3 regions of the Nocardioides koreensis genome follow, and region 3 is predicted to be linked to each of the others. Evidence: predicted binding sites of a transcription regulator. Region 3 holds the regulator's gene; each other region holds the start of a gene.
The links. The regulator HrcA, encoded in region 3, represses chaperone genes, less so after heat shock. The targets are predictions, from matches to a motif close to TTGGCACTCGNNNNNNNCGAGTGCCAA.
Positions count from the first base shown of each region.

Region 1: a site for HrcA is predicted at 2,901-2,927, ahead of groL (chaperonin GroEL). Genes of this name have one in related genera too.
Region 2: a site for HrcA is predicted at 6,694-6,720, ahead of groES (co-chaperone GroES). Genes of this name have one in related genera too.

Region 1 covers NZ_BAAAQR010000001.1:412,893-422,754, reverse strand. The annotation lists gene ABD268_RS01990 (SGNH/GDSL hydrolase family protein) at 100-942, shown strand; gene ABD268_RS01985 (ATP-grasp domain-containing protein) at 995-1,849, shown strand; gene ABD268_RS01980 (NAD(P)H-dependent flavin oxidoreductase) at 1,892-2,815, opposite strand; gene groL (chaperonin GroEL) at 3,089-4,714, shown strand; gene ABD268_RS01970 (globin domain-containing protein) at 4,812-6,032, opposite strand; gene ABD268_RS01965 (RrF2 family transcriptional regulator) at 6,073-6,513, opposite strand; gene ABD268_RS01960 (helix-turn-helix transcriptional regulator) at 6,581-7,264, opposite strand; partial or broken gene ABD268_RS01955 (hemerythrin domain-containing protein) at 7,372-7,782, shown strand; partial or broken gene ABD268_RS01950 (DUF2249 domain-containing protein) at 7,921-8,184, shown strand; gene ABD268_RS01945 (MFS transporter) at 8,262-9,533, shown strand; gene ABD268_RS01940 (hypothetical protein) at 9,493-9,630, opposite strand; gene ABD268_RS01935 (tellurite resistance/C4-dicarboxylate transporter family protein) at 9,640-9,862, opposite strand, start outside.
Region 2 covers NZ_BAAAQR010000001.1:253,797-263,658, forward strand. The annotation lists gene ABD268_RS01105 (GuaB3 family IMP dehydrogenase-related protein) at 1-650, opposite strand, end outside; gene guaB (IMP dehydrogenase) at 712-2,223, opposite strand; gene ABD268_RS01115 (GNAT family N-acetyltransferase) at 2,263-3,162, opposite strand; gene ABD268_RS01120 (hypothetical protein) at 3,369-4,451, shown strand; gene groL (chaperonin GroEL) at 4,528-6,159, opposite strand; gene groES (co-chaperone GroES) at 6,237-6,530, opposite strand; gene ABD268_RS01135 (class I SAM-dependent methyltransferase) at 6,759-7,937, shown strand; gene ABD268_RS01140 (MBL fold metallo-hydrolase) at 7,950-8,570, opposite strand; gene ABD268_RS01145 (S-(hydroxymethyl)mycothiol dehydrogenase) at 8,567-9,652, opposite strand; gene ABD268_RS01150 (SigE family RNA polymerase sigma factor) at 9,797-9,862, shown strand, end outside.
Region 3 covers NZ_BAAAQR010000016.1:104,869-114,730, forward strand. The annotation lists gene hemW (radical SAM family heme chaperone HemW) at 1-310, shown strand, start outside; gene ABD268_RS21010 (DUF4870 domain-containing protein) at 344-880, opposite strand; gene ABD268_RS21015 (DUF3097 domain-containing protein) at 958-1,806, opposite strand; gene ABD268_RS21020 (hypothetical protein) at 1,876-2,061, opposite strand; gene ABD268_RS21025 (MBL fold metallo-hydrolase) at 2,097-2,948, opposite strand; gene ABD268_RS21030 (MBL fold metallo-hydrolase) at 2,959-3,807, opposite strand; gene hrcA (heat-inducible transcriptional repressor HrcA) at 3,953-4,966, shown strand; gene dnaJ (molecular chaperone DnaJ) at 5,023-6,195, shown strand; gene ABD268_RS21045 (16S rRNA (uracil(1498)-N(3))-methyltransferase) at 6,195-6,935, shown strand; gene ABD268_RS21050 (winged helix DNA-binding domain-containing protein) at 6,961-8,010, opposite strand; gene ABD268_RS21055 (Gmad2 immunoglobulin-like domain-containing protein) at 8,048-9,124, opposite strand; gene ABD268_RS21060 (SigE family RNA polymerase sigma factor) at 9,126-9,647, opposite strand; gene ABD268_RS21065 (HIT domain-containing protein) at 9,756-9,862, shown strand, end outside.

The DNA of each region.
Region 1 (9,862 bases), on a different contig from region 3:
GTTCGTGGACGAGTCTGTCACCGTGATGACGGACGGGCGCCGGGGAAATCGACATGTCGCGTTCCGCAACCGTTCAGGTCCGCCTGCTTGAACAGCCGGGTGACCCGATCCCGAGAACGCGCCCTCCTCCTCGCCGCGGCCGCCACCGGCCTCGGCCTCGCCGGGAGCGGGCTCCGCTACGGCGCCCGCGAGTTCCTGCACCGCCAGGCCGACGCCGCCCGGCGTGTCGTCGGCAAGCCGCTCGGCGAGGTGGCCCCGGACGCGGACGGCCGCTACAAGAAGAAGTACGGCGACCCGCTGGAGCTGCTGCTCCTCGGCGACTCGATCGCGGCCGGCCTCGGGGCCGACCTGCCCAAGGAGACGCTCGGCGCCCGGCTGGCCAAGCGGCTGGCCAAGGCGACGCGGCGCACCGTGCGGCTCACCACCGCAGCCCGGGTTGGCTCGGAGTCCTCGATGCTGGCCGGCCAGCTGGCCGGGCTGCCCCCGGCGTACCGCCCGGACGTGGCCGTCATCGTCGTGGGCGGCAACGACGTGACCCACCGGGTGCCGGTCGGCGAGTCGGTGCGCCACCTCGAGGAGGCCATCGTCGCCCTGCGCCACCGGGGGACCGCCGTGGTGGTCGGCACCTGCCCGGACCTGGGGGCGCTGCGTCCGGTGCCGCAGCCGCTGCGCGCCCTCGGGTCGCGCGCCTCGCGGCAGCTCGCCCGCGCGCAGGAGACGGCCGCGGTGCGCAACGGCGCGCACGCGGTCTCGCTGGCGCACGTCGTCGGGCCGTTCTTCATCACGAACCCCGACGAGATGTTCAGCCTCGACCGGTTCCACCCCAGCGCGATCGGCTACAAGCGCACGGCCAAGGCGATGCTGCCCTCGGTGCTCGCGGCGCTGGGCGTGGTCGAGCAGGTCCCGTTCGGGCACCGGCCTCCCGAGACCACGGCGCGGTGACCCGGCGGCAATCCGGTGGACCGGCGCGCTGCCGGCCGCCTAGCCTCGCAGCGTGACGACCCTCCTGCTGGCCACCTTCGCCCTGCTCCCCGAGGGCGAGCCGGGCGGTGACCTCCTGGTCGCCGAGCTCGCGGCACGAGGGGTGGACGCGCGCTGGGCGTGCTGGGACGACCCGGCCGTCGACTGGGCCGCCGCCGACCTGGTCGCCGTCCGGTCCACCTGGGACTACCACCGCCGCTGCGCGGACTTCCTCGACTGGGCCCGCGCCGTGGAGAAGGGCACCCCGCTGCTCAACGGTGCCGAGGTCTTCGCGTGGAACGCCGACAAGGCCTACCTCGCCGGCATCGCCGACCGGGTGCCGGTCGTCCCCACGTCGCTGCTCGACGACCGCACGCTGGTGGCCGGCCTCGGCGCGGCCATCGACCGCTTCGGTCCCGTGGTGGTCAAGGCCCGGACCGGCGCCAGCGGGGTCGGCGTCGTCCAGGCCGAGCGCACCGACGACCAGCGGCTGAGCGGGCTCACCGCCGGTCCCTGGATCGTGCAGCCGCTGGTCGAGTCGGTGCGGACCCGGGGCGAGACGTCGGTGTTCGTGCTCGGCGGGGCCGCGGTGTCGCAGGTCGACAAGCTGCCGGGCGCGGGCGAGATCCGGGTCCACGAGGAGTACGGCGGGGTCTCCAGGCCGGTGCCGCTGGCCGACGAGCCCGCCGCGGTCGCCGTCGCCGCGATGGGGGAGGTCTCGGCGCTGCTCGGGGTCGAGCTCGACTACGGCCGGGTGGACCTCATGGAGCTCGACGGTCGGCTGGTCGTCAGCGAGCTGGAGCTGATCGAGCCCGGCCTCTACCTCGACGTGCTGCCGGGCAACGCCGGCCCGTACGCCGACCTCGTCGCCGCGCGCGCGTCGGGCTGAGTCGTCAGCCCGGTTCGTCAGCCCGGTTCGTCAGCTGGGCTGTCAGGCGGGGTGCGTCGGGAGCGCCCGGGCGAAGCCGGCGACCACGTCGGCCGCGGTGGTCTCCCCGGTGAGGGCGGCGACCCCCTGCCCGGCGTACACGTGGGCCACCGAGAAGTCCCCGGCGGTGACCGCCGCGCCGAACCGGTCGCGGGCGGCGTCGTCGAGGTCGTCCTCGCGGCCCTGCCACTCCTCGAAGAACGCGTTGGCCACGGCCCGCCCGCCGAACTCCCGCGGCCACGGCGCCTGCGTCGCCACGTCGAAGACGCGGCCGTAGCCGGTCTTCTCGGCGGCGAAGAGCGCGGCCTTCGCGGCGGGGGTCCCCTCTGCCTCCGCGCACCCGAGGAACGCGGTGCCGACCCAGGCGCCGGCCGCACCGGCGGCGAGGACCGCGGCCAGCCCCCGGTGGTCGAGGATCCCGCCCGCGGCGTAGACCGGCAGGTCGGTCCGCCCGAGCACCAGCTGGAGCAGCGGCAGGGTCGCCATCTGGTCGCGCCCGTGGCCGCCGCCCTCCCCACCGCGGGCGACGATCACGTCGACGCCGGCCGCCACGGCACGGTCGAGGTCGGCCGGTGAGCCGACCTGCGTCGCGGTCGGGATCCCGGCCTCGCGCAGCCGCCGCACCGGCTCGGCGTACTCGCCGAAGCTGACCGAGACCAGCGCCGGCCGCAGCTCGACGACCGTGTCCAGGTGGTCCGGCGCCAGGTCGAGGCCCCAGGCCAGCAGCCCGATGCCGTACGCCGTGCCGCCGGCCCCGGCGATCGCGGCCTCGCGCCGGATCCAGTCGCTGCCACGGTCGGGGGCGACGCCGATCATCCCGAGGCCGCCGGCCGTGCTCACCGCGTGGGCGAGCCGCCCGCCCGCCGGGCCGGCCATCGGGGCGCTGATCAGGGGCACGGCGGTGCGGAGCGCGGGAGGAGGCTGCATGACTGTCACGCTAGGGCCCGGCCTGCCGGACCGCGAGCGGCGTCGGTGCGAGGGAAAGCCCCGGAACCGGGACCCGTGGCAACTGTTTGCACTCGCCCCGGGCGAGTGCTAAACATGGCACTGGCACTCTCGTGATGAGAGTGCCACCACCGGACCGGGGAGTTGAGGTCTGAAGCGTCGGCGGGAAGGGTCCGCCGGGTCAGCCAGATCGTCCGTCGCGGGCAACGAGCCGGACCGTCCACGAACTCTTCAATGCGAAGGATCGCAGGAGTTATGCCGAAGCTGATTGCATTCGACGAGGAGGCCCGGCGCGGCCTCGAGCGTGGCATGAACACGCTCGCCGACGCCGTCAAGGTGACCCTCGGCCCCAAGGGCCGCAACGTCGTGCTCGAAAAGAAGTGGGGTGCTCCCACCATCACCAACGATGGTGTGAGCATCGCCAAGGAGATCGAGCTCGAGGACCCGTACGAGAAGATCGGGGCCGAGCTCGTCAAGGAAGTTGCCAAGAAGACCGACGACGTCGCCGGTGACGGCACGACGACCGCGACCGTCCTGGCCCAGGCCATGGTCCGCGAGGGTCTGCGCAACGTCGCCGCGGGTGCGAACCCGATGGGGCTCAAGCGCGGCATCGAGGCGGCCGTCGAGGCCGTGTCCGAGCAGCTGCTCGGGATGGCCAAGGACGTCGAGACCAAGGAGCAGATCGCTTCGACGGCCTCGATCTCCGCTGCTGACACCACGGTCGGCGAGATCATCGCCGAGGCGATGGACAAGGTCGGCAAGGAAGGCGTCATCACCGTCGAGGAGTCGAACACCTTCGGGCTCGACCTCGAGCTCACCGAGGGCATGCGCTTCGACAAGGGCTACATCTCGGCGTACTTCGTGACCGACCCGGAGCGTATGGAGACGGTCCTCGAGGACCCCTACATCCTGATCGCGAACCAGAAGGTCTCGAACGTCAAGGACCTGCTGCCGCTGCTCGAGAAGGTCATGCAGTCCGGCAAGCCGCTGGTCATCATCGCCGAGGACGTCGACGGTGAGGCCCTGTCCACGCTGGTCGTCAACAAGATCCGTGGCACCTTCAAGTCCGTCGCCGTCAAGGCTCCGGGCTTCGGTGACCGCCGCAAGGCCATGCTGCAGGACATCGCGATCCTGACCGGCGGCCAGGTCATCTCCGAGGAGGTCGGCCTCAAGCTCGAGTCGACCGGCATCGAGCTGCTCGGCCAGGCCCGCAAGGTCGTCATCACCAAGGACGAGACCACCATCGTCGAGGGCGCCGGCGACGCCGCCCAGATCGAGGGTCGGGTCAACCAGATCCGCGCCGAGATCGAGAAGTCGGACTCCGACTACGACCGCGAGAAGCTGCAGGAGCGCCTGGCCAAGCTGGCCGGCGGTGTCGCGGTGATCAAGGTCGGCGCGGCCACCGAGGTCGAGCTCAAGGAGCGCAAGCACCGCATCGAGGACGCCGTTCGCAACGCGAAGGCGGCCGTCGAGGAGGGCATCGTCGCCGGCGGTGGCGTGGCGCTCGTCCAGGCCGCGGCCGAGGCGTTCGCCAAGCTCGAGCTCGAGGGTGACGAGGCCACCGGTGCCCAGATCGTCAAGCTGGCGACCGAGGCCCCGCTCAAGCAGATCGCGATCAACGCCGGCCTCGAGGGCGGCGTCGTGGCGGAGAAGGTGCGCAACCTGACCCCGGGCCACGGCCTGAACGCGGCCACCGGTGAGTACGTCGACATGCTCGCCGAGGGCATCATCGACCCCGCCAAGGTCACCCGGTCGGCGCTGCAGAACGCCGCCTCCATCGCGGCGCTCTTCCTCACCACCGAGGCCGTAGTCGCGGACAAGCCGGAGAAGGCCGCCCCCATGGGTGACCCGTCCGGCGGCATGGGCGGCATGGACTTCTGAGTCCTGCCCCACCCCCAGCCACACAGCAGGGCCCCGGTCTTCGGACCGGGGCCCTGCTGCATTGTCGGCCGGCTTTCCCTGAAGCGGCGGCGCTCGGTCAGGCGGTGGCGAGCCACTTGTCCGGCCCGAAGACCTCGTAGTGGATGCGGGAGGCGGGGACCTGTCGCGCGAGCAGCGACTCGCGGGCCGACTCCATGAACGGCAGCGGGCCGCAGAGGTAGACCTGCGCGTTCGCCGGGATCTCGACCGACCCCAGGTCGACCCGGCCGAGGTTGAGCACGTCGCGGGTCGGGCGCAGGCCGAGGTCCTCGTACCAGCGGTGCAGCGACGCGGAGGGGAGCGCGGCGACCAGCTCCTTGAGCTCCTGGCGGTGCGCGTGGCTGGCGGGGGTGCGGTCGGCGTGGACGACCAGCACCTCGCGGGCCGAACCCTTGCTGAGCAGGTGGCGCAGGAAGCCGATGATCGGGGTGACGCCGATGCCGGCGGAGACCAGCACGAGCGGGTCCTCGCCCTCGTCGAGCACCATGTCGCCGAAGGGCGCGGAGACGGTGATCTCGTCACCCTCGAACACGTTGTGGTGCAGGAAGTTGGACACCTCGCCGGCGGGCACGATGCCGTCGTGGTCGTCGCGCCGGGCGGGCACCGCCTTGACCGAGATCGCCCACTCGCTCGGCTCGGACGTCCCGGTGAGGCTGTACTGGCGGATCTGCTGGGCCCCGTCGGGGAGCCGGACCGCCACCGAGATGTACTGGCCGGGCCGCGACTCCGGCAGCGGGCTGCCGTCGGGGGAGGCGAGGGCGAAGGAGACCGTGTCGGGGGACTCCTGCAGGCGCCGACGCACGACCAGGGTCCGCCACACGTCGCCGGCGGCCACGCCGGCCCCGGCGTAGAGCTCCTTCTCGATCGAGATGAGCGAGCCGGCCATGTGCCAGTAGACCTCGTCCCAGGCGGCGGCCACCTCGGCAGTGACGGCGTCGCCGAGGACCTCGACGATGGCGGCGAAGAGGTGCTCGTGCACGATCGGGTACTGGTCCTCGGTGATGCCGAGCGACGCGTGCTTGTGGGCGATCCGGGTCAGCACCTCGCGCGGGTCCGGGCCGCCGGGGGTGACGAGCAGGGTCGCGTAGGCGGCGATGGCGCCGGCCAGCGCCCGCTGCTGCTCGCCCTGGGCCTGGTTCCCGCGGTTGAACAGGTCGCGCTCGAGCTCGGGGTGGGCGGCGAACATGCGCCGGTAGAACACCGGGGTGATCTCGTCGATGGCGGCGCCGATGACGGGCAGGGTGGCCCGGACCACCTCGGTGGCCGAGGGGGACAGCATGGTGGCTCCTTCAGGGGTGAGAGGGGGATCGATCTCTGGGTCAGTCTCGGGGGCGACCGCTGAGGTTGAGCAGGATCGTCCGGGTCGGGGGAGCGGTGAGGTCCGCGATCGTCAGCGGGTCCAGCGCCGCGAAGAACGCCTCCTGGGCGTCGTGCAGCGCCGCGCGCAGACGGCAGCCGCCGCGCAGCGGGCAGGGGACGGGGCCCTCGCACTGGACCACCTCGCCGGGGCCCTCGAGGCTCCGGACCAGCTGGCCCACGGAGAGGGAATGGGCGTCGTCCCGCAGCCGCAGCCCGCCGGCCCGGCCGCGCCGGGTCTCGACGACACCGAGCCGCTGCAGCTCGGCCACCACCTTGGTGGCGTGGGTGTACTTCACCTCGAGCTGGTCGGAGACGGTGCGCGTGGTGGACGTCGAGTCCTCGAGGACCGCCAGGCGCATCACGATGCGGAGCGCCAGGTCGGTGAAGCCGGTGAGCTGCACACGAGCAACGTAGATTAATTCGAATCTGAGATACCAATTAAGACGCGCGCGACGTGCGTCACATGCGTCACTCCGGCCGCGGCGGTACGACGAGCCGGCACGCGCCCGGCTCGGAGAAGGGCTCGAGCTCGCTGGCGGCCGGGTCCGCGCCGTACTCCTCCAGGGCGCCGCGCACGATCCCGAGGTGAACCGCGCAGACGACGTCGGGGTGCCGGTGCGCCGCCTCCAGCAGGGGGCACCGGGTGAGTCGCACGGTGGCGGGGTCCTCCGCCTCCTGCTCGGGCCGGAAGCCGAGGTCGTCGAGCAGCTCGACGACATGGGTGCGGGCGGCGTCGGGCGTGGTCGGCGCCGCGCCGCGGGCCTGGGCCAGGTCGTGCCCCCACTCCTCGCCGGCGACCGCGGCGTCCGCCGCGGGCGAGGGGCTGGACCGGCTGATCGCGGCCGCGAGCGCGGCGGCCAGGCCGGCGTACTCCGAGGTCTCGACCTCGGCGTCGGTGATCGAGTAGAGCCAGGCCGGCCGACCCCGACCGCCGGGCTCGGCGCGCTGTCGCGCCACCAGTCCGCGACGGACCAGCACGTCGAGGTGCTCGCGCACGGTGTTGGTGTGCAGGCCGATGAGCCGCGCCAGCGCGGCCAGCGTCAGCGGCTCGGCCTGACCGCGCAGCACCTCGAGGATCGCGGCCGCGGAGTCGGACAGCGGCCGTGCGCCGGTGCCCGGGCGCGGGCCGGGTTGCGATGTGACGGAGGACATCCGGCCCTTGTCATTTTTCACGGTCTCGATTGTAGTAAAAAGGTGTCGAGCCCACCATCACGGGCCACGGGACAGGCCCCACCGGGGCGCAGTGAGGAGAACCGAACATGAACGACGTGGTCATCGCCTCGAACGAGGCCGACGCCCGAGCCGCCGAGGCAGTCGAGCACCACCATGCGGAGATGACGGGCGCGTTGACGCTCGCCGTCGAGAGCCTGACGGCGGCGGCCGGGGGCGGGCAGGTGGCGGCGGCCGCGGAGCGCCGGCTCGACCTCGTCCGCTGGTGCCGCGAGGAGCTGGTCCCGCACGCCCTGGCCGAGGAGACCACGATGTACGCCGCCGCGGCGGAGATGCCGGAGGCCCGGCTGCTCGTCGAGGCGATGCTGGCCGAGCACCGCGCGATCGTGGCGCTCGTCGACGAGCTGGCCGCGACGTCCGAGCCGGTCGCCGCCAGTGGGCTGGGCCGGGCCGTCCGGGCCGTCTTCGAGGTCCACCTGGCCAAGGAGAACGAGCAGGTCCTGCCGCTCCTGGTCGCCGCCCCGGGGGTCTCGGTGGCCGACCTGCTCGGTGGCATGCACGAGCTGCTGGGCGGCGGGGCGAGCGGGGCGAGTGGTGCCGAGCACGGGGCGCCGGACGCCGGTCACCGGAGCGGCGGCCACGAGTGCACCTGTGGCGAGGCCGACGACGCCGGGCTGCCCGAGCTCGACGCCCGCGCCATCCCGCACGCGATCCGGCACGCCACCGTGTTCGGCGCCCTCGACGGCGTGCGCAACGGCCAGGGCCTCGTGCTCCGGGTCTCCCACGACCCGCTCCCGCTGCTGGGCCAGCTGGAGCAGCGGTCCCCGGGTGCCTTCGAGGTGGACTACCTCGACCGCGGTCCCGACGTCTGGCGGTTGCGGTTGATGCGGAAGGCGGGCTGAACCATGCAGATCCCATTGGCAACAACGGCCACATGCGCCATGGTGGGCACGACCTTGTTGTCGGACGGAGGCGTGCGATGAGCGACAGGTTGCTCGAGGGGCGGCGGGCCGAGCAGGCCACGCACTCGCCGTGGCTGATGCTGGCGATGGCGACGATCGGGTTCGCCCTGAACTTCTGGGCGTGGGCCCTGATCAGCCCGCTCGGGCCACTGTTCCGCGAGCAGGGCACGCTCGGCACCCTCAGCGAGTCCGACGTCGCCCTGATGGTCGCGGTGCCGGTCATCGTGGGCTCCCTGGGCCGGATCGTGGTCGGCGCGCTCACCGACAAGCTCGGCGGCCGGGTGATGTTCCCGATCGTCTCCGGGGCCACGATCGTCCCGATCCTGTTCCTGGCGTTCTTCGCGCTGGACTCCTACGCCCTGATCCTGGTCGGCGGGTTCTTCCTCGGCATCTCCGGGACCGCGTTCGCGATCGGGGTGCCGTTCGTCAACGCCTGGTTCCCGCCGGAGCGACGCGGCCTCGCGGTCGGCATCTTCGGCGCCGGCATGGGCGGCACCGCGATCAGCGCGCTGACGACGGTGAAGCTCTACACGAACGTCGGCGAGAAGGCGCCCTTCCTGATCACCGCCGCCGCGCTCGCGGTGTACGCCGTGCTGGCCTGGGTGATCATGCGGGACGCGCCGGGCCGCACCGCCCCGACCACGTCGCTGGTGGCGCGGCTCTCGGCCAACGCCCGGCTGCCGATCACCTGGCAGGCCTGCCTGCTCTACGCCGTCGCCTTCGGCGGGTACGTCGCGTTCTCGGTCTACCTGCCCGCCTACCTCAAGACCGACTACGGCCTGACCCCGGCGGACGCCGCGAACCGGATGGCCGGCTTCGTGGTCGTGGCCGTGGTGATGCGCCCGGTCGGTGGCTGGCTCTCCGACAAGCTCGGGCCGATCCCGGTGCTGGCCACGGCGTACGCCGTCGTGGTGGTCGGGGCCGGCGTGGCGGCCACCCACCCGATCCTCGAGCACATCGGCACCGTCGCCTTCCTCGCGATGGCGGCCGCGCTGGGCGCCGGCAGCGGCGCGACGTTCGCGCTGATCGCCAAGGTCACCGAGCCCTCGCGGGTCGGTGGCGTCACCGGGCTCGTCGGCGCCGCCGGTGGGCTCGGAGGCTTCGTGCCGCCGCTGATCATGGGCTACGTCTACGGCCGGACCGACTCCTACGCGATCGGCCTGTGGATGCTCTCGGTCACCGCGGCGCTGACCCTGCTGCTCACCGTCACCGTCGTCCGCCACACCGAGCGCGCCCACGACGAGCGGGTCAGCTCCGCGGCCGCGGACCCAGCAGCACGGAACGCGTGACATGGAGGATCATCCCGGCGAGCACCATCGCCCAGGCCGCGAAGGCCACCCACAGCTCGAGCGTGGGCTCGTAGCGCAGCGGGATCCGGCGGGTCACGTGCCGCCATCAGCCCGCGGCGACCAGGACCGGGATCAGCCAGGTCGCGAAGCCCCAGAAGACCACCGCGAGGCCCGCGATCAGGCCGCGCGTCGCGTCGACCATGGGGGCGTCGGCCATCTCCACGATGCGGGCGCCGGCCAGGACCGTGATCGCCATCGCGCCCATGGCCACCCAGTACGGCGGGGTCAGCTCCTCGGGGCCGAAGTCGTAGAGCATCAGGCGCAGCGAG
Region 2 (9,862 bases), on a different contig from region 3:
CCGAACCCGACCAGCACGCCGGCGGCCCCGGTGCGCATCAGGTGCAGCGCGGCCTGGTACGTCGCGCAGCCGCCGACGATCACCGGCACGTCGAGCTCGTAGATGAACTCCTTGAGGTTCAGGGGCTCGGCCTGCGAGGAGACGTGCTCGGCGGAGACGGTGGTGCCGCGGATGACGAACATGTCGACACCTGCGTCGACGACGGTCTTGGCGAACTCCTTGGTCCGCTGCGGCGACAGCGACCCGGCGACGGTCACCCCCGCCTCGCGCATCTCCTTGAGCCGCGCGGTGATCAGCTCGGCGCGGATCGGCTCGGCGTACATCTCCTGCATCCGGCGGGTCGCATCGCCGCCCTCGAGTCCGGCGACCTCCTCCAGCAGCGAGGTCGGGTCGTCGTACCGGGTCCAGAGGCCCTCGAGGTCGAGCACCCCCAGCCCGCCGAAGCGGCCGAAGGCGATCGCGGTCTCGGGCGACATCACCGAGTCCATCGGCGCCGCCATCACCGGGAGGTCGAAGCGGTAGGCGTCGATCTGCCAGGCGACGCTGACCTCCTCGGGGTCACGCGTCCGTCGCGACGGCACGATCGCCACGTCGTCGAAGGAGTAGGCACGGCGGGCGCGCTTGGCGCGGCCGATCTCGATCTCGGTCATCTCGTCTCTTTCAGTGCCGGTCGCGCAGCGACGCGAGTTCGGTGGTCGAGCCTGTCGAGACTCAGCGTCCCGTGTAGTTGGGGGCCTCGACGGTCATCTGCACGTCGTGCGGGTGGCTCTCGTTGAGCGAGGCGGAGGTGATCCGCACGAAGCGGCCCTTCTCCTGCAGCTCGGGGACGGTGCGGGCGCCGACGTAGAACATCGACTGGTTGAGACCGCCGATGAGCTGGTGCGAGACCGCGGCCAGCGGGCCCCGGTAGGCGACCTGGCCCTCGATCCCCTCGGGCACGATCTTGTCGTCGCTGGAGACCTCGGCCTGGAAGTACCGGTCCTTGGAGTAGGACTTCTTGCCGCGGCTCGACATCGCCCCGAGCGACCCCATGCCGCGGTAGGCCTTGTACTGCTTGCCGTTGACGAAGACCAGCTCCCCCGGGGACTCCTCGCACCCGGCGAGCAGCGAGCCCAGCATGACGCTGTCGGCGCCGGCCACGATGGCCTTGGCGATCTCGCCTGAGTGCTTCATGCCGCCGTCGGCGATGAGGGGTACGCCGGCCGGCTTGGTCGCCAGCGAGGCCTCGTGGACCGCGGTGACCTGCGGGACACCCACACCGGTCACCACACGGGTCGTGCAGATCGAGCCGGGACCCACGCCCACCTTGACGGCGTCGGAGCCGGCGTCGACGAAGGCCTGGGCACCCTCCCGGGTGGCGACGTTGCCGCCGATGACCTGCACGTGCCGGGTGGCGGGGTCGGTCTTGAGCCGCCGGACCATGTCGAGCAGCAGCCGGACGTTGCCGTGGGCGGTGTCGGCCACGAGCACGTCGACCCCGGCCTCCACCAGCGTCGTGGCGCGCTGCCAGGCGTCACCGAAGTAGCCGATCGCGGCACCGACGAGCAGCCGGCCGTCGCCGTCGTACGACGCGTGCGGGAACTGCTCGGACTTCACGAAGTCCTTGACCGTGATCAGGCCGGCCAGCCGGCCTTCCTCGTCGACCAGCGGCAGGCGCTCGCGCTTGTGCTTGCGCAGCAGCAGCGTCGCCTCGTCGCGCGAGATTCCGACCGGGCCGGTGATCAGCGGCATCGGGGTCATCACCTCGTCGACCTTGGTGGTCGCCCACTCCGCGACCGGGGTGAAGCGCAGGTCGCGGTTGGTGATGATCCCCAGCAGCCGGTTCCCGGGGTCGACGACCGGCAGCCCGGAGACGCGGTACTCGCCGCAGATCCGGTCGAGGTCCTCCAGCGTCGCGTCCGGCCCGATCGTGACCGGGTTGGAGATGATGCCGGTCTGGGTCCGCTTCACCAGGTCGACCTGGTAGGCCTGGTCCTCGATCGAGAGGTTGCGGTGCAGCACGCCGAGGCCACCCTGGCGCGCCATCGCGATCGCCATCCGCGACTCGGTGACCGTGTCCATCGCGGCGCTGACGAGCGGCACCCTCAGCGAGATCTCGCGGGTCAGCCGCGAGGTCGTGTCGATGTCCGACGGCGCGAGGTCGGAGTGACCCGGCAGCAGCAGGACGTCGTCGTAGGTCAGGCCCAGGGCGGCGAACTTCTCGGGGAGCTCCACCCGGCTCATCCTACCGAGCGCCGGGTGGCCGGGCCGAGCCGCCGGGGGTCAGGTCCGCAGCGGCCGCAGCGAGCGGACCGGGACCCGCACCGTCAGCTGGTCGGCCGCCATCCGGATCCGGGCGCGCAGCCCCGCGGCGAGCACCATCGGCAGCACCGCCTGGTTGTCCGCGCGGGTGGTCAGCACGATCTCCGCGGCCCCCATCGAGCCCGCGAGCCGGGCCGCGTCGACCAGCAGCCGGGTGCCGATCCCGCGTCGCTGCCAGGCCGGGTCGACGCGCAGCGTCACCGGGCGCACCTCGGGGTCCTCGACAGCGTCGCGGACCACGGCGAGACCGACCGGGGTGCCGTCGATCAGCGCCCGGACCGTGTCCCCGTCGATGACGTACTCCGGCGTCGAGCCGGCCCCGACCCGCCGGCCCGGGGTCGGCGGGACCGCGGTCTCGCGGCCCCGGGCCAGCACGTCGGAGACCAGCTCGGCGATCGCGGAGCCGCGGGCGTGCTCGGTGGCGGTGAACGGCGCGGTACGCCGGACCTGCACCTGCACGTCGCCCACCGTCATGTCCATCACGTCCTGGACGGGCCCGAGCTGCCCCTGCTCCGGGTCGGCCTCGGCGTCGAAGAGCGTCGCCACGACCTCGGGAAACGACGCCGGCCGGGCCAGGATCGTGCGCGCCGCGTGGACGTAGCGCGTGGGCTGGTCGCTGAGGGCCGCCTCGGTGCACGGGGCGGCAGTCACCGCGAGCCCCCCGGAGGCCTCCACGAGGCGTGCGATCTCCGGCAGCCCCCAGCCCTCCGGGGTGCGCAGCACCAGCTCGTCGGTGACCGACTCGATCCCCGGGAAGATCTGCAGGCCGAGGATGTTCACCCCGGCCTCACCGCAGCTCCGGGCCAGGACGGCCAGCGAGCCGGGTCGGTCGGGCAGGGTGGTGCGAACTCTCCACAACACGGGCTCTCCCCCTCGTCGATGCGCGGATGGCCTCACTCTGCGGGGACGACGTTGCCGGTCGGGGTCGTCGGTGTTTCCGGCGCGTCACACCGGCGCGCCCGGGGCTGCGACCCAAAATGTCGGGAGCGGCCACGGTGCGACCCAGTGGATCGGCGAGCTTCGCTGAACCGCGGACGGGACGCTGGTCGACGGGGGAAGGTGGGGCCGTGCGGGGACGACTGGCGATCTCGGGCCTGGCCCTGCTCGCCGCAGCAGCGGCGACGGCCGCGTGCGCCACCGACCACGGTGGGGCCGAGGCGGCCGGGCCTCCCCCGGTTGTCCGCGCCGACGACGCGGTGCGCCCGCAGGAGGGCCGTGACTACCGTCTGGTCCGCACCCTGCGCGACCGGGACGCCCGGAGCGCGTCCGGGGTCATAGAGAGCGGGGAGGTCCTGCTCACCCGGTACACGAAGTCGTACGACGTGGAGCACGCGCTGCTCGACCCGCGGTCCGGCCGTCGCACCCGGCTGCCCGACCTCGGCGGCTCCGCCGACGTCCTCTCTGCGACGTCGAGCACGGTCTGGTTCGTCCGCCCGGCACCGGGTCCGCTGCGCGACCTGGTCCGGCTCGATCGCTCGACGGGCCACCGCCGGCACTTCACGCTGCCCGAGGTCCCGCGCGCTCGCCACTACACAGTCCTGGGGCTCGACGCCGACACCGCGTGGTTCAAGACCGGGCCCGGCTACGACCACGATTCCCCCGACGACGTCTGGTCGGTCCGGTTCGGCAGGCCGGGCAGCCTCGAGCACCAGGGGAGGTTCTCCACCCCGACGCTCGCCGGCGGCGTCCTGGCGTACGCCGTGCGGCGCACTGACGGTGGGCCCGACTCGGTCGCCCTGCGCGAGGTGGCGACCGGCGACACGGTGACGGTCGCCCTCCCCGGCGGCTGCTCGGTCGGCTCGAGGTGGGAGACGATCCTGGGCAACGGGGACCGGGTCGCCGTCGACAGCCACTGCGGCGACCACTCCCCGACGTTCGTGGTGGACCGCGAGGACGGCGTCGTCGCCGACCTGCGGGTCGAGAGCGACGAGGGTGTGATGCAGGTGAGCGACCGGACCGTGTCCTTCTACTGGTACTCCTACGACCTCGCCACCGGCCGGCTCTTCGACGTCTCCGGCCGCAGCAGCCTGGCCGGGACGCCGCCCGCCGCCGGTCCCGGTGACCGGCCGCTCATGATCTGGCCGCGCGGCAATGACCGCCACGGCGACCCCACGACGGTCCTGGTCGTCCGCCTCGCCGACCCGTCGTGAGCTGGAACGAGAAACGCGTCGACCCGTCGTCAGCTGACGACGGGTCGACGCGTTTCAGCGCAGGAGCTGCGACGGGTCAGTGGCCGTGGCCGTGACCGTGGCCGTGGCCGGCGGCCGCGCCGTTCTCGTCCTCGTCCTCGGGCTTCTCGACGACCAAGGTCTCGGTCGTGAGCAGCATGCCCGCGATCGAGGTGGCGTTGACCAGCGCGGAGCGGGTCACCTTGACCGGGTCCAGGACGCCCTGGGCGACCAGGTCGCCGTACTCCTCGGTGGCGGCGTTGTAGCCGTTGCCGACGCCGAGCTCGCGGACCTTGGTGGTCACGACGTAGCCGTTCTGGCCGCCGTTCTCGGCGATCCAGCGCAGCGGCTCGTCGGCCGACTTGCGGACGATCCGGACGCCGACGGCCTCGTCACCGGTCAGGCCGAGGTTGTCGTCGAGGACCGACACCGCGTGGATGAGCGCGGAGCCACCGCCGGGGACGATGCCCTCCTCGATCGCGGCGCGCGTCGCGGAGACGGCGTCCTCGATGCGGTGCTTCTTCTCCTTCAGCTCCACCTCGGTGGCGGCGCCGACCTTGATCACGCACACGCCGCCGGCGAGCTTCGCGAGGCGCTCCTGGAGCTTCTCGCGGTCCCAGTCGGAGTCGGTGGACTCGATCTCGGCCTTGATCTGGTTGACGCGACCCTCGACCTCGGCGGCGTCACCGGCGCCGTCGACGATCGTGGTGTTGTCCTTGGTGATGACGACGCGGCGCGCCTGGCCGAGGACCTCGAGGCCGACCTGGTCGAGCTTGAGGCCGACCTCCGGGGCCACGACCTGACCACCGGTCAGGGTCGCGATGTCCTGCATCATCGCCTTGCGACGGTCGCCGAAGGCCGGGGCCTTCACCGCGACGGCGTTGAAGGTGCCACGGATCTTGTTCACGACCAGGGTCGAGAGAGCCTCGCCCTCGACGTCCTCGGCGAGGATGAACAGCGGCTTGCCGGCCTGGATGACCTTCTCGAGCAGCGGCAGAAGGTCGGCGATCGCCGAGATCTTGCCCTGGTGCAGCAGGATGTAGGGCTCGTCGAGGACGGCCTCCATGCGCTCGGGGTCGGAGACGAAGTACTGCGAGATGTAGCCCTTGTCGAACTGCATCCCCTCGGTGAACTCCAGCTCGGTGCCCATGGTGTTGGACTCCTCGACGGTGATCACGCCGTCCTTGCCGACCTTGTCGAAGGCCTCGGCGAGCAGCTCACCGATGTGGGAGTCGCGGCTGGAGATCGTGGCGACCGACGCCATGTCCTCCTTGGAGTCGACCTCGCGGGCCGCCTCGCGCAGCGCGTCGCCGACGGCCTCGGCCGCGGCGTCCATGCCCCGCTTGAGCCCCATCGGGTTGGCGCCGGCGGCCACGGCGCGCAGGCCCTCGTGGACCATCGCCTGGGCCAGCACGGTGGCGGTGGTGGTGCCGTCACCCGCGACGTCGTTCGTCTTGGTGGCGACCTCCTTGGTCAGCTGCGCGCCCATGTTCTCGAACGGGTCGTCCAGCTCGATCTCACGCGCGACGGTCACGCCGTCGTTGGTGATGGTCGGTGCGCCCCACTTCTTGTCGAGGACGACGTAGCGGCCCTTGGGGCCCAGCGTCACCTTGACGGCGTTGGCGAGCGCGTCCACGCCCCGCTCGAGCGCCCGGCGGGCGCCCTCGTCGAACTCAAGAATCTTCGGCATTGCTCTCCTCAAAGAGATCGGGTCGTGTGCCTGAGAACGCGCCATGGCGCGTCGTCAGGCACACGACCCAGGGAAAATCAGGAAACGACGGCCAGCACGTCGCGGGCGGAGAGGATGAGGAACTCCGACCCGGCGTACTTGACCTCGGTGCCGCCGTACTTGCTGTAGATGACCTTGTCGCCGACGGCCACGTCCAGCGGGACGCGGTTGCCGTTGTCGTCGATGCGACCCGGACCGGTCGCCACGACCTCGCCCTCCTGGGGCTTCTCCTTGGCGGTGTCGGGGATGACCAGGCCGGACGCCGTGGTCTGCTCGGCCTCGAGCGGCTTGACGACGATGCGGTCCTCGAGGGGCTTGATGTTGACCGACACGATGTCGACCTCCACTTTCTCCACTTGTCTGACGTAGGGCTGGAGCACTCCGGGTGACGGGAGTCCTCCGGACGTTGGGGCTTGCTGGGAGGTACGCCGTCGCGGGGGTCGTACTTCGCTCGCAAGCGCTGGCACCCTCATGGTGAGAGTGCCAGTCCAGACGTTAGCACTCGGCCTGAATGAGTGCCAGCAAAGGTCTGGGCCGGGCCCTCTGGAAGGATCGGTTCCATGGACCTCGACGACTTCCGCTGGCTGCTGACCGACGACGGCCAGCGGCTGCTGGCCGCCGCCGAGGAGGTGGCGGAGGAGGATCCCCTGCGCGCGCAGACCGCCCTGCGGCGGGCCTCGGTCGGCTCCACCCCGCAGACCCCCGGACACGTCGCCGCCGCCATGACCCAGGCGACGCTGCGCCGTCGGGCCGTGGCGAAGTTCGGCGACCTCGCCCCCCGGATGTACTTCACCCCCGACGGCCTCGAGCAGGCCACCCGCCTGCCCGTGGCCCGGCACCGCGCCGCCCGGCTGGGCGCCGCGTCGGCGCGGACGGTCATCGACCTCGGCTGCGGCATCGGCGGGGACCTGGTGGCGTTCGCCGAGACCGGCCTCATCTGCGCCGGCATCGACCTGGACCCGTTGCGGGTCGAGGTGGCCGCTGCGAACCTCTCGGCGCTCGGCCTCGAGGGCGCGGTCCAGGTCGCCGACGCGACCGAGGTCAGCACCGCTCCCTTCGACGTCGCCTTCGCCGACCCGGCCCGGCGTACCGGCCGGGGCCGGACCTTCGACGTCGACGACTGGACGCCGCCGTGGTCCTTCGTGGAGGGGCTGCTGCGCCGGGACTCCTGCGTGAAGGTCGCGCCGGGGATTCCCCACGAGCTGGTCCCCCAGGGCGTCGAGGCCGAGTGGGTCAGTGACCACGGCGAGGTCAAGGAGGCGGCCCTGTGGTCGGGGCGGCTCGCGACGACGGCGCGCCGGGCCACGGTGATCGGGAGCGGCGGGCTGGCGACGCTGACCGACGAGGACGACCCCGGCGCCGGGGTGGTCCCGGTCCGACGGTTCCTCTACGAGCCGGACGGTGCGGTGATCCGGGCCGGCCTGGTCACCGCCGTGGCCGCCGCGGTCCACGGCGGGCTCGTCGACGAGCACATCGCCTACGTGACCTCCGACGTGCCGGCGCACACGCCGTTCGCGCGCGGCTACGAGATCCTCGAGGAGCTGCCCTACCGCGAGAAGCCGCTGCGCGCCGCGCTCCGCGAGCGCGGGGTGGGCACGCTGACGATCAAGAAGCGCGGCGTCGACGTGGTCCCGGACCAGCTCCGCAAGCGGCTCGCGCTCAGCGGCGACACCGAGGCCACGATCGTGCTGACCCGGGTCGCCGGGCACGGTACGGCGCTGCTGGTCCGCCCGTTCTGACCGTCCGGAGCCTCAGCCCAGGGCCTCCCGCTCGGCGCCGATCGTGGTGTCGTCACCGTGCCCGGTGTGCACGACGGTCTCGGGCGGCAGCTCGAACAGCCGGGCCCGGATGGACCGCTTGATGACGTCCTCGTCGCTGAACGACCGGCCGGTCGCCCCCGGCCCGCCCTGGAACAGGGTGTCGCCGGTGAACACGCAGCCGAGCTCCGGGGCGTGGAAGCACACCGCACCCGGGGCGTGCCCGGGCGTGTGGATCGCCCGCAGGGTGCTGCCGCCGACCGTGATCTCGAAGCCGTCCTCGAGGTCGACGTCCCAGAGCCGGTCGGTGTGGGTCAGCTCCCAGAGGGGCTTGTCGTCGGGGTGCAGCAGGATCGGGGCACCCTGCCCACCGTTGACCCGCTCGCGCAGCGGGGGAGCGACCCGGCAGTGGTCGTCGTGGGCGTGGGTCAGCAGGATCGCCTTCACCGTGCGGTCCCCCACCACCGCCATGATGTCGTCGACCGAGTGCGGGGCGTCGATCACCACGCACTCGGAGTCGTCGCCGACGACCCAGATGTTGTTGTCGACGTCGAAGGTCTCGCCGTCGAGGCTGAAGGTGCCGCTGGACACGGCGTGGTCTACGCGGGCGGTCACAGGATCACCACCGAGCGCAGCACGTCGCCTGCGTGCATCCGGTCGAACGCGGCCTCCACGTCGTCGATGCCGATCTCCTCGGTCACGAACGCATCGAGGTCCAGGCGGCCCTGCTGGTAGAGGTCGACCAGCATCGGGAAGTCCCGCGACGGCAGGCAGTCGCCGTACCAGCTGGACTTCAGCGACCCACCGCGGCCGAAGACGTCGATGAGCGGGATGTCGGGGACCAACATGTCGGGGGTGGGGACGCCGACCAGCACGACGGTGCCGGCGAGGTCGCGGGCGTAGAACGCCTGCCTCCAGGTCTCGGGGCGGCCGACCGCCTCGACGACCACGTCGGCACCGAAGCCACCGGTGAGCTCCTGGATCGCCGCCACCGGGTCGGTCTGCGAGGAGTCGACGATGTGGGTCGCGCCCAGCTTCTTCGCGGCCTCGAGCTTCTTGGGGTCGATGTCCACGGCGATGACCGGGCTCGCGCCGGCGAGGGCCGACCCGGCCACCGCGGCCACGCCGACACCACCGCACCCGATCACCGCGACGGACTTGCCGCGGGTCACGGCACCGGTGTTGATCGCCGCGCCGATGCCGGCCATCACACCGCAGCCGAGGAGGCCGACGGCGGCGGGACGCGCCGACGGGTCGACCTTGGTGCACTGCCCCGCCGCGACCAGGGTCTTCTCGGCGAAGGCGCCGATGCCCAGCGCCGGCGAGAGCTCGGTGCCGTCCTCGAGGGTCATCTTCTGGGTGGCGTTGTGGGTGGCGAAGCAGTACCACGGCTCGCCCCGGTCGCAGGCGCGACAGTCACCGCACACCGCGCGCCAGTTGAGGACCACGAAGTCACCCGGGGCGACGCTGGTGACGTCGTCCCCGACTGCCTCGACCACGCCCGCGGCCTCGTGGCCGAGCAGGAACGGGAAGTCGTCGTTGATGCCGCCCTCGCGGTAGTGCAGGTCGGTGTGGCAGACCCCGCAGGCCTGCACCTTCACCAGCGCCTCACCCGGGCCCGGGTCGGGCACGTTGATGGTCGTCACCTCGACGGGCTGCCCCTTGGCGCGCGCGATGACCGCCTTGACCTGTTGCATTCGTTGTCCTCTCGTCCGCCCGGCGCGGGCACGTGCAAACCGACTCCTGCCACCTTAGGGAGCCGCTGGTCGGTCCGGTCGACGCACTGATTGCAACCTTCTCCGGCACGCCCGCGTCCTCCACCCGTAGGGACGGAGGAGAAGATGCAGCTCACAGCCCAGCCGGGCTCGGGATCGGAGGCCGTGGTGTCGGGACGGGGAGCCGAGCGG
Region 3 (9,862 bases):
CTCCCACGTGGGCGGGGTGCGCTGGTGGAACGTCAAGCACCCCGCGGCGTACGCCGACCGGCTGGCCGCCGGCCGCAGCCCGGCCCACGCGCGGGAGGTCCTCGACGCGGAGAGCCGGCGGGTCGAGCGGGTGCTGCTGGAGCTGCGGCTGCGTGAGGGCCTGGCGCCCGAGGTGCTGGACCCGGTCGGACGGGCGGCGGTCCCCGACCTGGTCGCGCGCGGGCTGCTCGTGACCGCGGGGGACCGGCTGGTGCTCACGCGGACGGGCCGGCTGCTCGCCGACGCGGTCGTGCGTGACCTGCTGCCCTGACTCCGCCCCGCTCCGGTTCGACGGGGGCGTTGGTCAGCTGACCATCCGGATCGTGAGCGGGTAGCGGTACTCCTCGCCCTTGGACGAGCGGATCGAGCCGATGATCGTGAAGACCAGCCACATCAGGCCGACGATCGGCAGCAGCACGAAGCCGACCAGCACGAAGACGAGCACGAACGAGATGATCCCGTAGATCAGGATCGACAGCTGGAAGTTCAGCGACTCGACCGCCTGCCGGCGCACGTAGGCCGACTCGTTGCCCTTGGTGAGCATCACGATCAGCGGGCCGAGGAACGCCAGCGCGATCACCGAGGCGACCAGCGCGCTCCAGTGGGCGGCACAGCCCCAGGTGATCTCCTGCGGGGTGACGCCGCCGGGGTACGCCGGCTGCTGTCCCGGCTGCTGTGCCGGCTGCTGGGGCGGGCCGCCGTACGCCGGGCGCTGCGGGCCGAGGCCGGGCTGGCCCTGCGGGGGTGGTCCCGCCGGGGGCACTCCGTAGCCGCCGCTCCCCGTGCCGGACTCCCGAGGCGGCTCGTCCCCGTGGTGGGGCGGTCGGGTCGGATCACTCATCACGTGCTCCCTGGGTCGGGTTTGCTCACTGTCGGATGAAGCGTCGGTCCTTGGTCTCCACCGTAGTCCTCGGGGCCTCAGGCCGTCACGAAGTCGATCAGCTCCTCGACCCTCCCGAGCAGCGCCGGGTCCAGGTCGTTGTAGGAGCGCACCCCGCCGAGGATGTGCTTCCAGGCGCGGGCGATGTCGGCCTGGTCGCGGTGCGGCCAGCCGAGCTGCTGGCAGGTCCCGGTCTTCCAGTCGATGCTGCGCGGCACGTCGGGCCAGCGCGCGAAGCCCAGCCGGGCCGGCTTGACCGCCTGCCAGATGTCGATGAAGGGGTGCCCGACGATCAGCACGTCCTTGCCGATGGGGGACTTCGCGATGTTCTGGGCGATCCGGCTCTCCTTGGAGCCCTTGACGAGGTGGTCGACGAGCACCCCGACCCGGCGCTGCGGCCCGGGCTTGAAGTCGCGCAGGTGGTCGGCGAGGTCGTCGACACCGCCGAGGTACTCCACCACCACGCCCTCGATCCGCAGGTCGTCGCCCCAGACCTTCTCGACCAGCTCCGCGTCGTGCCGGCCCTCGACGAAGATCCGGCTGGCCCTGGCCACCCGCGCCTTGGCGCCGTGGACGGCGACCGAGCCCGACGCCGTACGCGTCGGCCTGGCGGGCGCCGCGGCGCGCACCGGTGCGGTGAGGATCACCGGCTTGCCCTCCAGCAGGAAGCCGGCGCCGAGCGGGAAGGTGCGCCGCTTGCTGCGGCGGTCCTCCAGCGTGACGGTGTGGAGGTCCCGGTCGACCGCGACGATCTCGCCGCACCAGTCGGTGGTGACCTCCTCGACGACGGCCCCGAGCTCGGCGGGCGCCTCGACGGCGCGGCCGCGCTTCGGGGCGCGCCAGTCGGTGGAGAGGACGTCGGATCCGTAGCGGTCGCGAGAAGTCACCGGACAACGCTAGGTGGGCGGACGGCCCCGGGTCGGGATGACGCGCCGGACGCCCGGACCTCGAGCGGTTCAGTCCTCCAGCTGCTCGTCGTCCCACTCGTCGGCGCCCCGGCCGCCGTCCATGTCGAGATCCGCGGGGTCGACCTCGTCGTCGAGCGGTTGGGCGAGCGGGTTCTCCTCGCTCGGCTGGAGGTCCTCGGGCAGCTGCTCGTCGGTGATGCCCTGCTCGGCTGCCTCGTCGCTGGAGTTCGTCATGCGGCGACCGTACCCACGGGCGAAGAGGGTGAACCTCAGATCAGCGGCAGGCGCTTCTGGCTGCGGGGCAGGTGCTCGTAGCCCCGCCGCACGGCGGTGGCCAGGTGCTCCCGCGGCCAGGGCCACTCGCCGGCCTCGAGGGCCTGGTCGACCGGGACACCGCGCGAGGCGAGGTCCCGGATCGTCTCGGCCACGATCCCGACGGTGTTGCGCTGCTCCTCGACGAAGTCGCGGTCCACGGGGGTGCCGTGGCCGGGGACGACGACGGTCGCCGGCGTCAGCAGGCCCAGCACGATGTCGAGGCTCAGCGGCCAGTCCATCGGCCAGGAGTCGTCGTTGAAGTACGGCGGGGAGGACTCCTCGACCAGGTCGCCCGCGAGCACGACGTCGGCGTCGGGCACCCGGACCACGAGGTCACCGCTGGTGTGGCCGCGGCCGGGGTGGACCAGCTCGACCGCCCGGTCGCCGAGGTCGAGCACCTTCGCGGAGGAGAACGTGTGGTCCGGCAGCACGATGCGGGTCGCCATGATGTCGTCGTGGCGCGGGTCCTCGGGAGCGTCGTCGTACCGCTTCTTGACCTGCTCGCCCCACTTCTCGAGCTCGTCCCGGGCGTTCTCGTGGGCGTGGATCGGCAGCGCGCCGTACGCCTCGCGGAAGGTGTCGTTGCCGAAGGTGTGGTCGAAGTGCCAGTGCGTGTTGACGACCTCCACGACCTCGCCGGCGCCGAGGCGGCGTACGTCGTCCACGACCTCACGGGCCGCGGCCGCCGAGCCGTGCGTGTCCACCACCAGCAGCCCGCGCTCGCCGCCCACGAGGGTGACGTTGACGTCGAACCACTCGTACCGCGCGACCCAGACCCGCTCCGCAACCTCCGTGAACTCCGCCATGCCGCGGACCCTAGAGCAGCTCGTAGCCGCGGGCCACAGCGCTGGCCAGGGCCCGCTTCGGGAACGGCCAGTCGGCGGCGTCGAGGGCCTCCTCGAGCGGTACGCCGCGCCCGGCCAGGTCGCGGATGGTCTCGGCGACGATGCCGATCTCCTTGCGCTGCCGCTCCACGAAGGCCCGGTCGACCGGCGCGCCGTGCCCTGGCACGACGATGCTGCCCGGTGTGAGCAGGCCGAGCACGTTCTCCAGGCTCGACGGCCAGTCGAGGGGGTAGCAGTCCGCGGCGAAGCCGGGCGGGCCCGACTCCTCCACGAGGTCCCCGGCCAGCACGACGTCGGCGTCGGGGATCCGCACGACCAGGTCACCGCCGGTGTGGCCGCGACCGGGGTGGACCAGCTCCACGAGGCGGTCGCCGAGGTCCACGGTGGCCGTCGAGGTGAAGGTGTGGTCGGCGGGCACGATCTCCGTCCCCAGGACGTCGTCAGTGTGCTCGTCGAGGGGCTCGTCGTCGGGCTGGTCGGCGAAGAGTCCCTTCACCCGCTCGCACGCGGCCGCGGTCCGTTCGGCCGCAGTCGCGTGGGCGTGGATCGGGATGGCGCCGTAGGCCGTGCGGAACTCGGCGTTGCCGAGGGTGTGGTCGAAGTGCTCGTGGGTGTTGACCGCCCCCACGACGTCGCCGGCGCCGAGGCGGCGTACGTCGTCGATCACCTGTCGGGCCGAAAGGCTCGAGGCGTTCGTGTCGACCACCAGCAGCCCGCGCTCACCACCGACGAGGGTGACGTTGACGTCGAACCAGGCGTAGCGCGCGACCCAGATGCGGTCGGCTACTTCGTGGAAGCCGGTGTCTGTGGGGAATGGCATGGGGCAGACCCTAGGGCGGCCCGTCCACCCGGGCCACGGGTTTGTCGGGAGCCTGCGTCGAGTGAGTCTCAGTACGCGCGGGTTGTAGTCTTGGCACTCAGGACTTTCGAGTGCCAGAGTCGGGCCACAGCCGAGAGGAGGCGGGATGCAGGAGGAGCGCAGGCTCGCCGTGCTCCGCGCGATCGTGGAGGACTACGTGTCCACCGAGGAGCCGGTCGGCTCCAAGGCGCTCGTCGAGCGGCACCGGTTGGGCGTCTCGCCTGCGACCGTGCGCAACGACATGGCGGTGCTGGAGGAGGAGGGGTTCATCACCCAGCCGCACACCAGCGCCGGCCGGGTGCCCACCGACAAGGGCTACCGCCTCTTCGTCGACCGGCTGACGACGGTCAAGCCGATGAGCCCCGCGGAGCGGCGCGCGATCGCCACCTTCCTCGACGGTGCGGTCGACCTCGACGACGTCGTCGGCCGCTCGGTGCGGCTGCTCTCACAGCTGACCCGCCAGGTCGCGGTCGTGCAGTACCCCACACTCTCCCGCTCCACGGTCCGCCACGTCGAGCTGGTCGCGCTGACCCCCAGCCGCCTGCTCGTGGTCCTCATCCTCAGCACCGGCCGGGTCGAGCAGCGGCTGGTCGAGCTCGAGACGTCGCTGAGCGACGACGAGCTGGCCGACCTGCGGCTGCTGGTCAACCGGGCCGCGACGGGCGAGATCATCGCCGACGCCGCAGCCGCGCTGAAGGGCAGCGTGCCCGACGTCGACGGGCACGCCATCGCCGCGGTCGTCGACTCCCTGGTCGAGGCGATGTCCGACCACCGCTCCGACGAGCGGATCGCGGTCGGCGGGGCCGCCAACCTGGCGCGGTACGGCGACAGCTTCGACTCGGCGGTCCGTCCGCTGCTCGAGGCGCTCGAGGAGCACGTGATCCTGCTCAAGCTGCTCGGCGAGGCCAGCACCGGCGGCGCGGTCACGGTGCGCATCGGCCACGAGGGCCCCTACCAGGAGCTGGCCTCGACCAGCGTCGTGGCGACCGGCTACGGCCCGCGCGACGAGGCGCTGGCCACGCTCGGCATCGTGGGCCCGACCCGCATGGACTACCCCGGCACGATGGCGGCGGTGCGGGCGGTCGCCCGCTACGTCTCCCGCTTCCTCGACGAGGGCTGACCCCCACCCGTACACCAGATCCACGCTCCACCCCCGATCACGCGAAGGAACCCGACTTGAGTCAGGACCTCTACGACCTCCTCGGTGTCGACCGCGACGCGGACGCCGACGCCATCAAGAAGGCCTACCGGCGTCTGGCCCGGAAGCTGCACCCCGACGTCAACCCGGACCCCGAGACGCAGGAGAAGTTCAAGGAGGTCTCCCGCGCCTACGAGGTGCTGTCCGACCCGCAGAAGCGAGCGGCGTACGACCGCGGCGGTGACCCGTTCGGTGGCGCCGCCGGGGGCTTCGGCCAGGGCGCCGGCTTCTCGTTCACCGACATCATGGACGCCTTCTTCGGCGGCGCCGGTGGCGGTGCCGCGGCCGGCCGCGGCCCGCGCCCGCGGACCCGGCGCGGCCAGGACGCGCTGATCCGGCTCGAGGTCGACCTGGCCGAGGCGGCCTTCGGCGTGACCCGCGACCTCACCGTGGACACCGCCGTGCTCTGCGGGACCTGCCAGGGCGAGGGAACGGCGACGGGCACCCACCCGATCCCGTGCGAGACCTGCCGGGGCGCCGGCGAGGTCGCCCACGTGCAGCGCTCGTTCCTCGGCGAGATCCGCACCCTGCGCCCGTGCGCGGCCTGCCGCGGGTTCGGGACGATCATCCCCGAGCCGTGCCGGGAGTGCTCCGGTGACGGCCGGGTCCGCTCGCGCCGCACGATCACCGTGAAGATCCCGGCCGGCGTCGACAGCGGCACCCGCGTCCAGCTCTCCGAGCAGGGCGAGGTCGGTCCCGGCGGCGGGCCGCCCGGAGACCTCTACGTCGAGATCCAGATCGCCAGGCACGACACCTTCACCCGGCACGGCAACGACCTCCACTGCACGGTCACGCTGCCGATGAGCGCGGCCGCGCTCGGCACCACGCTGACGCTGCCCACGTTGGAGGCCGACGTCGAGCAGGGCGCCGACTCCGGCGTGGAGACCACGTTCGAGCTCGACATCAAGCCCGGCACCCAGTCCGGCACCGAGCAGGTGCTCCGCGGGCGCGGCGTCCCCGGGCTCCGGGGCGGGCGGGGCGATCTGGTGGTCACCGTCGTGGTGGAGACCCCGACCCGGCTCGACGAGCGCCAGGAGGAGCTGCTGCGCGAGCTGGCGGCCCTGCGTGGCGAGGAGCAGCCCTCGGGCCACGTCCGGCCCGGGTCGAAGTCGGTCTTCGGCCGGCTGCGCGACGCCTTCAACCCGCACTGATGTCGCTGCCGGTGCACGTCGTGCCGACCCTGGGCGGCGTGACGGTCGGCGCCACGGTCGAGGTGACCGGCGACGAGGCCCACCACGCGGTCGCGGTACGCCGGCTGCGCGTGGGGGAGCCGGTGGTGCTGACCGACGGCGCCGGGCGCTCGGTGACCGGGGAGGTGGCGAGCACCGGCAAGCGGGTCTTCGCCGTCACCGTCGCCGCGATCTCCGACGGAGCCCGGCCCGAGCCCGAGCTGGTCGTCGTGCAGGCGCTGCCCAAGGGCGACCGGGGCGAGCTCGCGGTCGAGATGCTGACCGAGGTCGGGGCCGCGCGGATCGTGCCCTGGGCGGCCGCGCGCAGCGTCGCGGTCTGGAAGGGCGAGCGGGCGGTGAAGTCGCTGGCCCGCTGGCGCTCGACCGCGCGCGAGGCCGCGAAGCAGGCGCGCCGGTCGTGGTTCCCGCAGGTGGACGAGCTCGCGTCCACCGCGGACGTCTCGGCCCTGCTCGGTGCCGCGTCGCTCGGCGTGGTGCTGCACGAGGAGGCGTCGGTGCCGCTGGCATCGCTCGAGGTCCCGGCCGCCGGCCCGGTCGTGGTCGTCGTCGGCCCCGAGGGCGGCCTCACCGAGGCGGAGGTCGCGACCTTCGCGGCCGCCGGGGCCTCCTCGGTCCGGCTGGGCGCCGAGGTGCTGCGCACCTCCACCGCCGGCGTCGCCGCCGCCGCGGCGCTGCTCTCCCGCACCCCCCGCTGGTCCTGACCCCGACCCGGCGCTCGTCGACGCGTCACAGGGCGAGCAGCGCGTCGACCCGAGCGACCTCGGCGTCGAGGTCCGCGCGCTCTGCCCGGGCCAGCCTGCGGAACGGGTCGACCTCGACGCGGCCGTCCACGAGCCGCCAGAGTCCCTCGAGCATCCCGTCGACGAAGACCGTCTGGGCGGTGCCACCGTTGGCGCCCATCCAGCGGCGCCGGTTCTCCGGGGTGGTGACCCGGTCCCGTCCCGCATGGGCGAGCCACAGGTTGTCGTAGGTGCCGAGCAGGCGCACCGGTGCCGGGGCGTCCTCGTCGGCGAGCCGGCCGTCGGGTACGTCGTACAGCGTCCGGGCGCGTTCGTCCTCGTACCGCACCAGGTCGTCCATGCCCGCGACCAGCTTCGCCAGACCGGTCACGCCGGACCAGGCCGTCACGTCCGCGGCCGTCGCCGGGCCGAACGCTCCCAGGTAGCGGCGTACGACGGCCGCGGGGTCGGGTTCGCCCAACGGTGTGTCCACCCACCGGTCGAGGCGGTCGTAGACGACCCCGCCGGTCTGCTTCCACCGGCCCCGCGGTGGCAGCTGGACCAGGGGAGCAGCGACGCGGGCCAACCCGCTCAGCGCGGCGACCGGGACCTCGGGGAACGCGTCGGCCAGGGACTCACCCAGGGTCCGGACGTTGACCGGGCCGGCCGCGAGCGCTGCGGCGAGGGCCGCGGCGAACGCGTCCGGGTCCAGGTCGCACGCGGGGCGGTACGTCGCGCTGCCCCGCATCTGCTGCTCGAGCCGCGCCTGGACCCACGGTCGTAGCGTCAGCGCGTCCTGGGCCGTGAGCAGGTGGATCGTGCCGCGCATCGTGAGCAGGCGGACCAGGGTCCGGTCCTCGAGGCCGCGGCTGACGTCGTACGGGTCGAACGACGTGAGCCGGGCGTGCAGCGAGAGGTACGGCGGCAGGTTGTCCTGCGCCTGCAGCCCGACGAGGTGCCGGACCATCGTGTCCACGGGCAGGTCCGTCCGGGCCAGCAGGTGCTGTCGCTGCAGCAGGGTCCGGTTCAGCCGGCGGGCGGTCAGGCGCGAGCTCACGACGGGTCGGCGCTCTCCTGCGTGAACAAGCTACGGGTCAGGGGATGGTGATGGTGCGGGTGTCGGTGAACGCGCCGCTGCCCTCCGTGCCTCCGGACGGGTCGTCGGTCATGGCCATCACGAGGTACCTGCCCGCCGGGACGCCGGAGAGGTCGATGGTGCCCGAGAACGGGAACAGCTTGTCGCCCATCCAGGCCTCGGCGGTGAACGGCTCCTGGGCCACGATCTCGGTGCCCTCGTAGCGCTGGACGCGGACGACGACGTTGGCCTCGAAGGAGTTGGCCACGCCCTCGACGGCCAGCTTGCCGTTGTCGACGACCTGGCCCTCCGACGGCGAGGTCAGGGAGACGTGGGAGAGCGTGTCGAGCACCGGGGCGTTGGCCACCGGTTCGGAGGTGTCCACGCCGAGCACCGTGTCGAGCGAGAAGTGGACCGGCACCCGGGACTGCACCGCGGCCTGCACCGTGTAGACGACCTGCTGCACCGCCTCGCGGGCGTACTGCTCGGTCATGCCCGCCGGCCGCTGCGCCAGCGAGCTGTCCACCACGACGTCGACGACGCCGTCCTTCAGCACCCCGTCCGTGAGGTCGCCGGGCTTCCAGGGCGTGGAGTAGTCGGGATCGTGCGGGTCGGCGACCAGCAGCTGCAGCGCGCCGTCGACCGGGTCGGTCGCCTCCACGCGGTCGAACTCCCGGTAGAGCCGCGGGCCCTGCGGGGTGTCCCCGAGGTAGTACCCCGCCAGCGTCGAGGACGTCGTCACCGGGGACGCGGAGGGCGCGCTGCTCGCGGTGGCGTTCTGGTCGGGGCTGGTGACCGCCTTCGTCGGCGTGTGCCGCGGACGGTGCGAGGCGGCCGGGGTGGTGTCGTCGGAGCCGGTGAGCCCGAGCTGGTCACCGGCGAACGCGATCGCGCCGATCACGGCGGCGGTGGCCACGACGGCACCGCCGACGGCGTAGGTCCAGGGGCGGCGAGCGGACAAGGGAGTCACCTTCGTTCGGTTGCGGATGGAGTCGAGGGCCTCGCGGGGCTCCACGTCGGACACGGCGTCCGAGAGCAGCGCGGCGAGGCGGGTGTCGTCGTCGGGTCGGGAGCCGGGAGTGTGGGGCTCGGTCACGTCAGTCCTCCCACTGGTCGCGCAGGCGGTCCCGCAGTGCGGCCGAGCCGCGCGACGCGTGGCTCTTCACCGCTCCGCGACTGATCCCGAGGGTGTCGGCGATCTCGGCCTCGGACAGGTCGAGGTAGTAGCGCAGCGCGAGGACCTCGCGCTGGCGCCGGGGCAGCTCCCGCATCGCGTCGAGCACGGCGTCGCGCCGCGAGGACGCGGTCACCTCCTCGTCGGCGCCGCTGGCGTACGCCGGCACGCTGCGCTCGGCATGCCGGGTCACGACCGCCCGGTGCCGCAGGGCGGACCGGGAGCGGTTGACCACGGTCTGGCGCAGGTAGGCCAGCGCGAGGTCGGGGTCGCGGAGCCGGGACCAGCGCGCGTGCACGGCCACGAAGGCGTCCTGGACGACCTCCTCGGCCGTCGGTACGTCGCGCACCAGCAGCACTGAGAGCCGGACCAGCCGGCGCCAGTGCGCGGCGTACAGCCGCTCCAACGCGTCGTCGGCGCTCCACACCTCGCGCCCCCCTTGCATGGGTCATCACGCTAGTGCCACGCGCAGGGTGGCCCGGGGGTTTACACGCGCGACGCGGGAGGTTTCATGGACATCCGTGTCAGCATGACCAGGACGAGAGGGAGACACATGGCTGCGGCATCCGACTGCCTGTTCTGCAAGATCGTGGCCGGGGACATCCCCGCCGAGGTCGTGCACGTGACCGAGCACGCGGTGGCGTTCCGCGACATCAACGC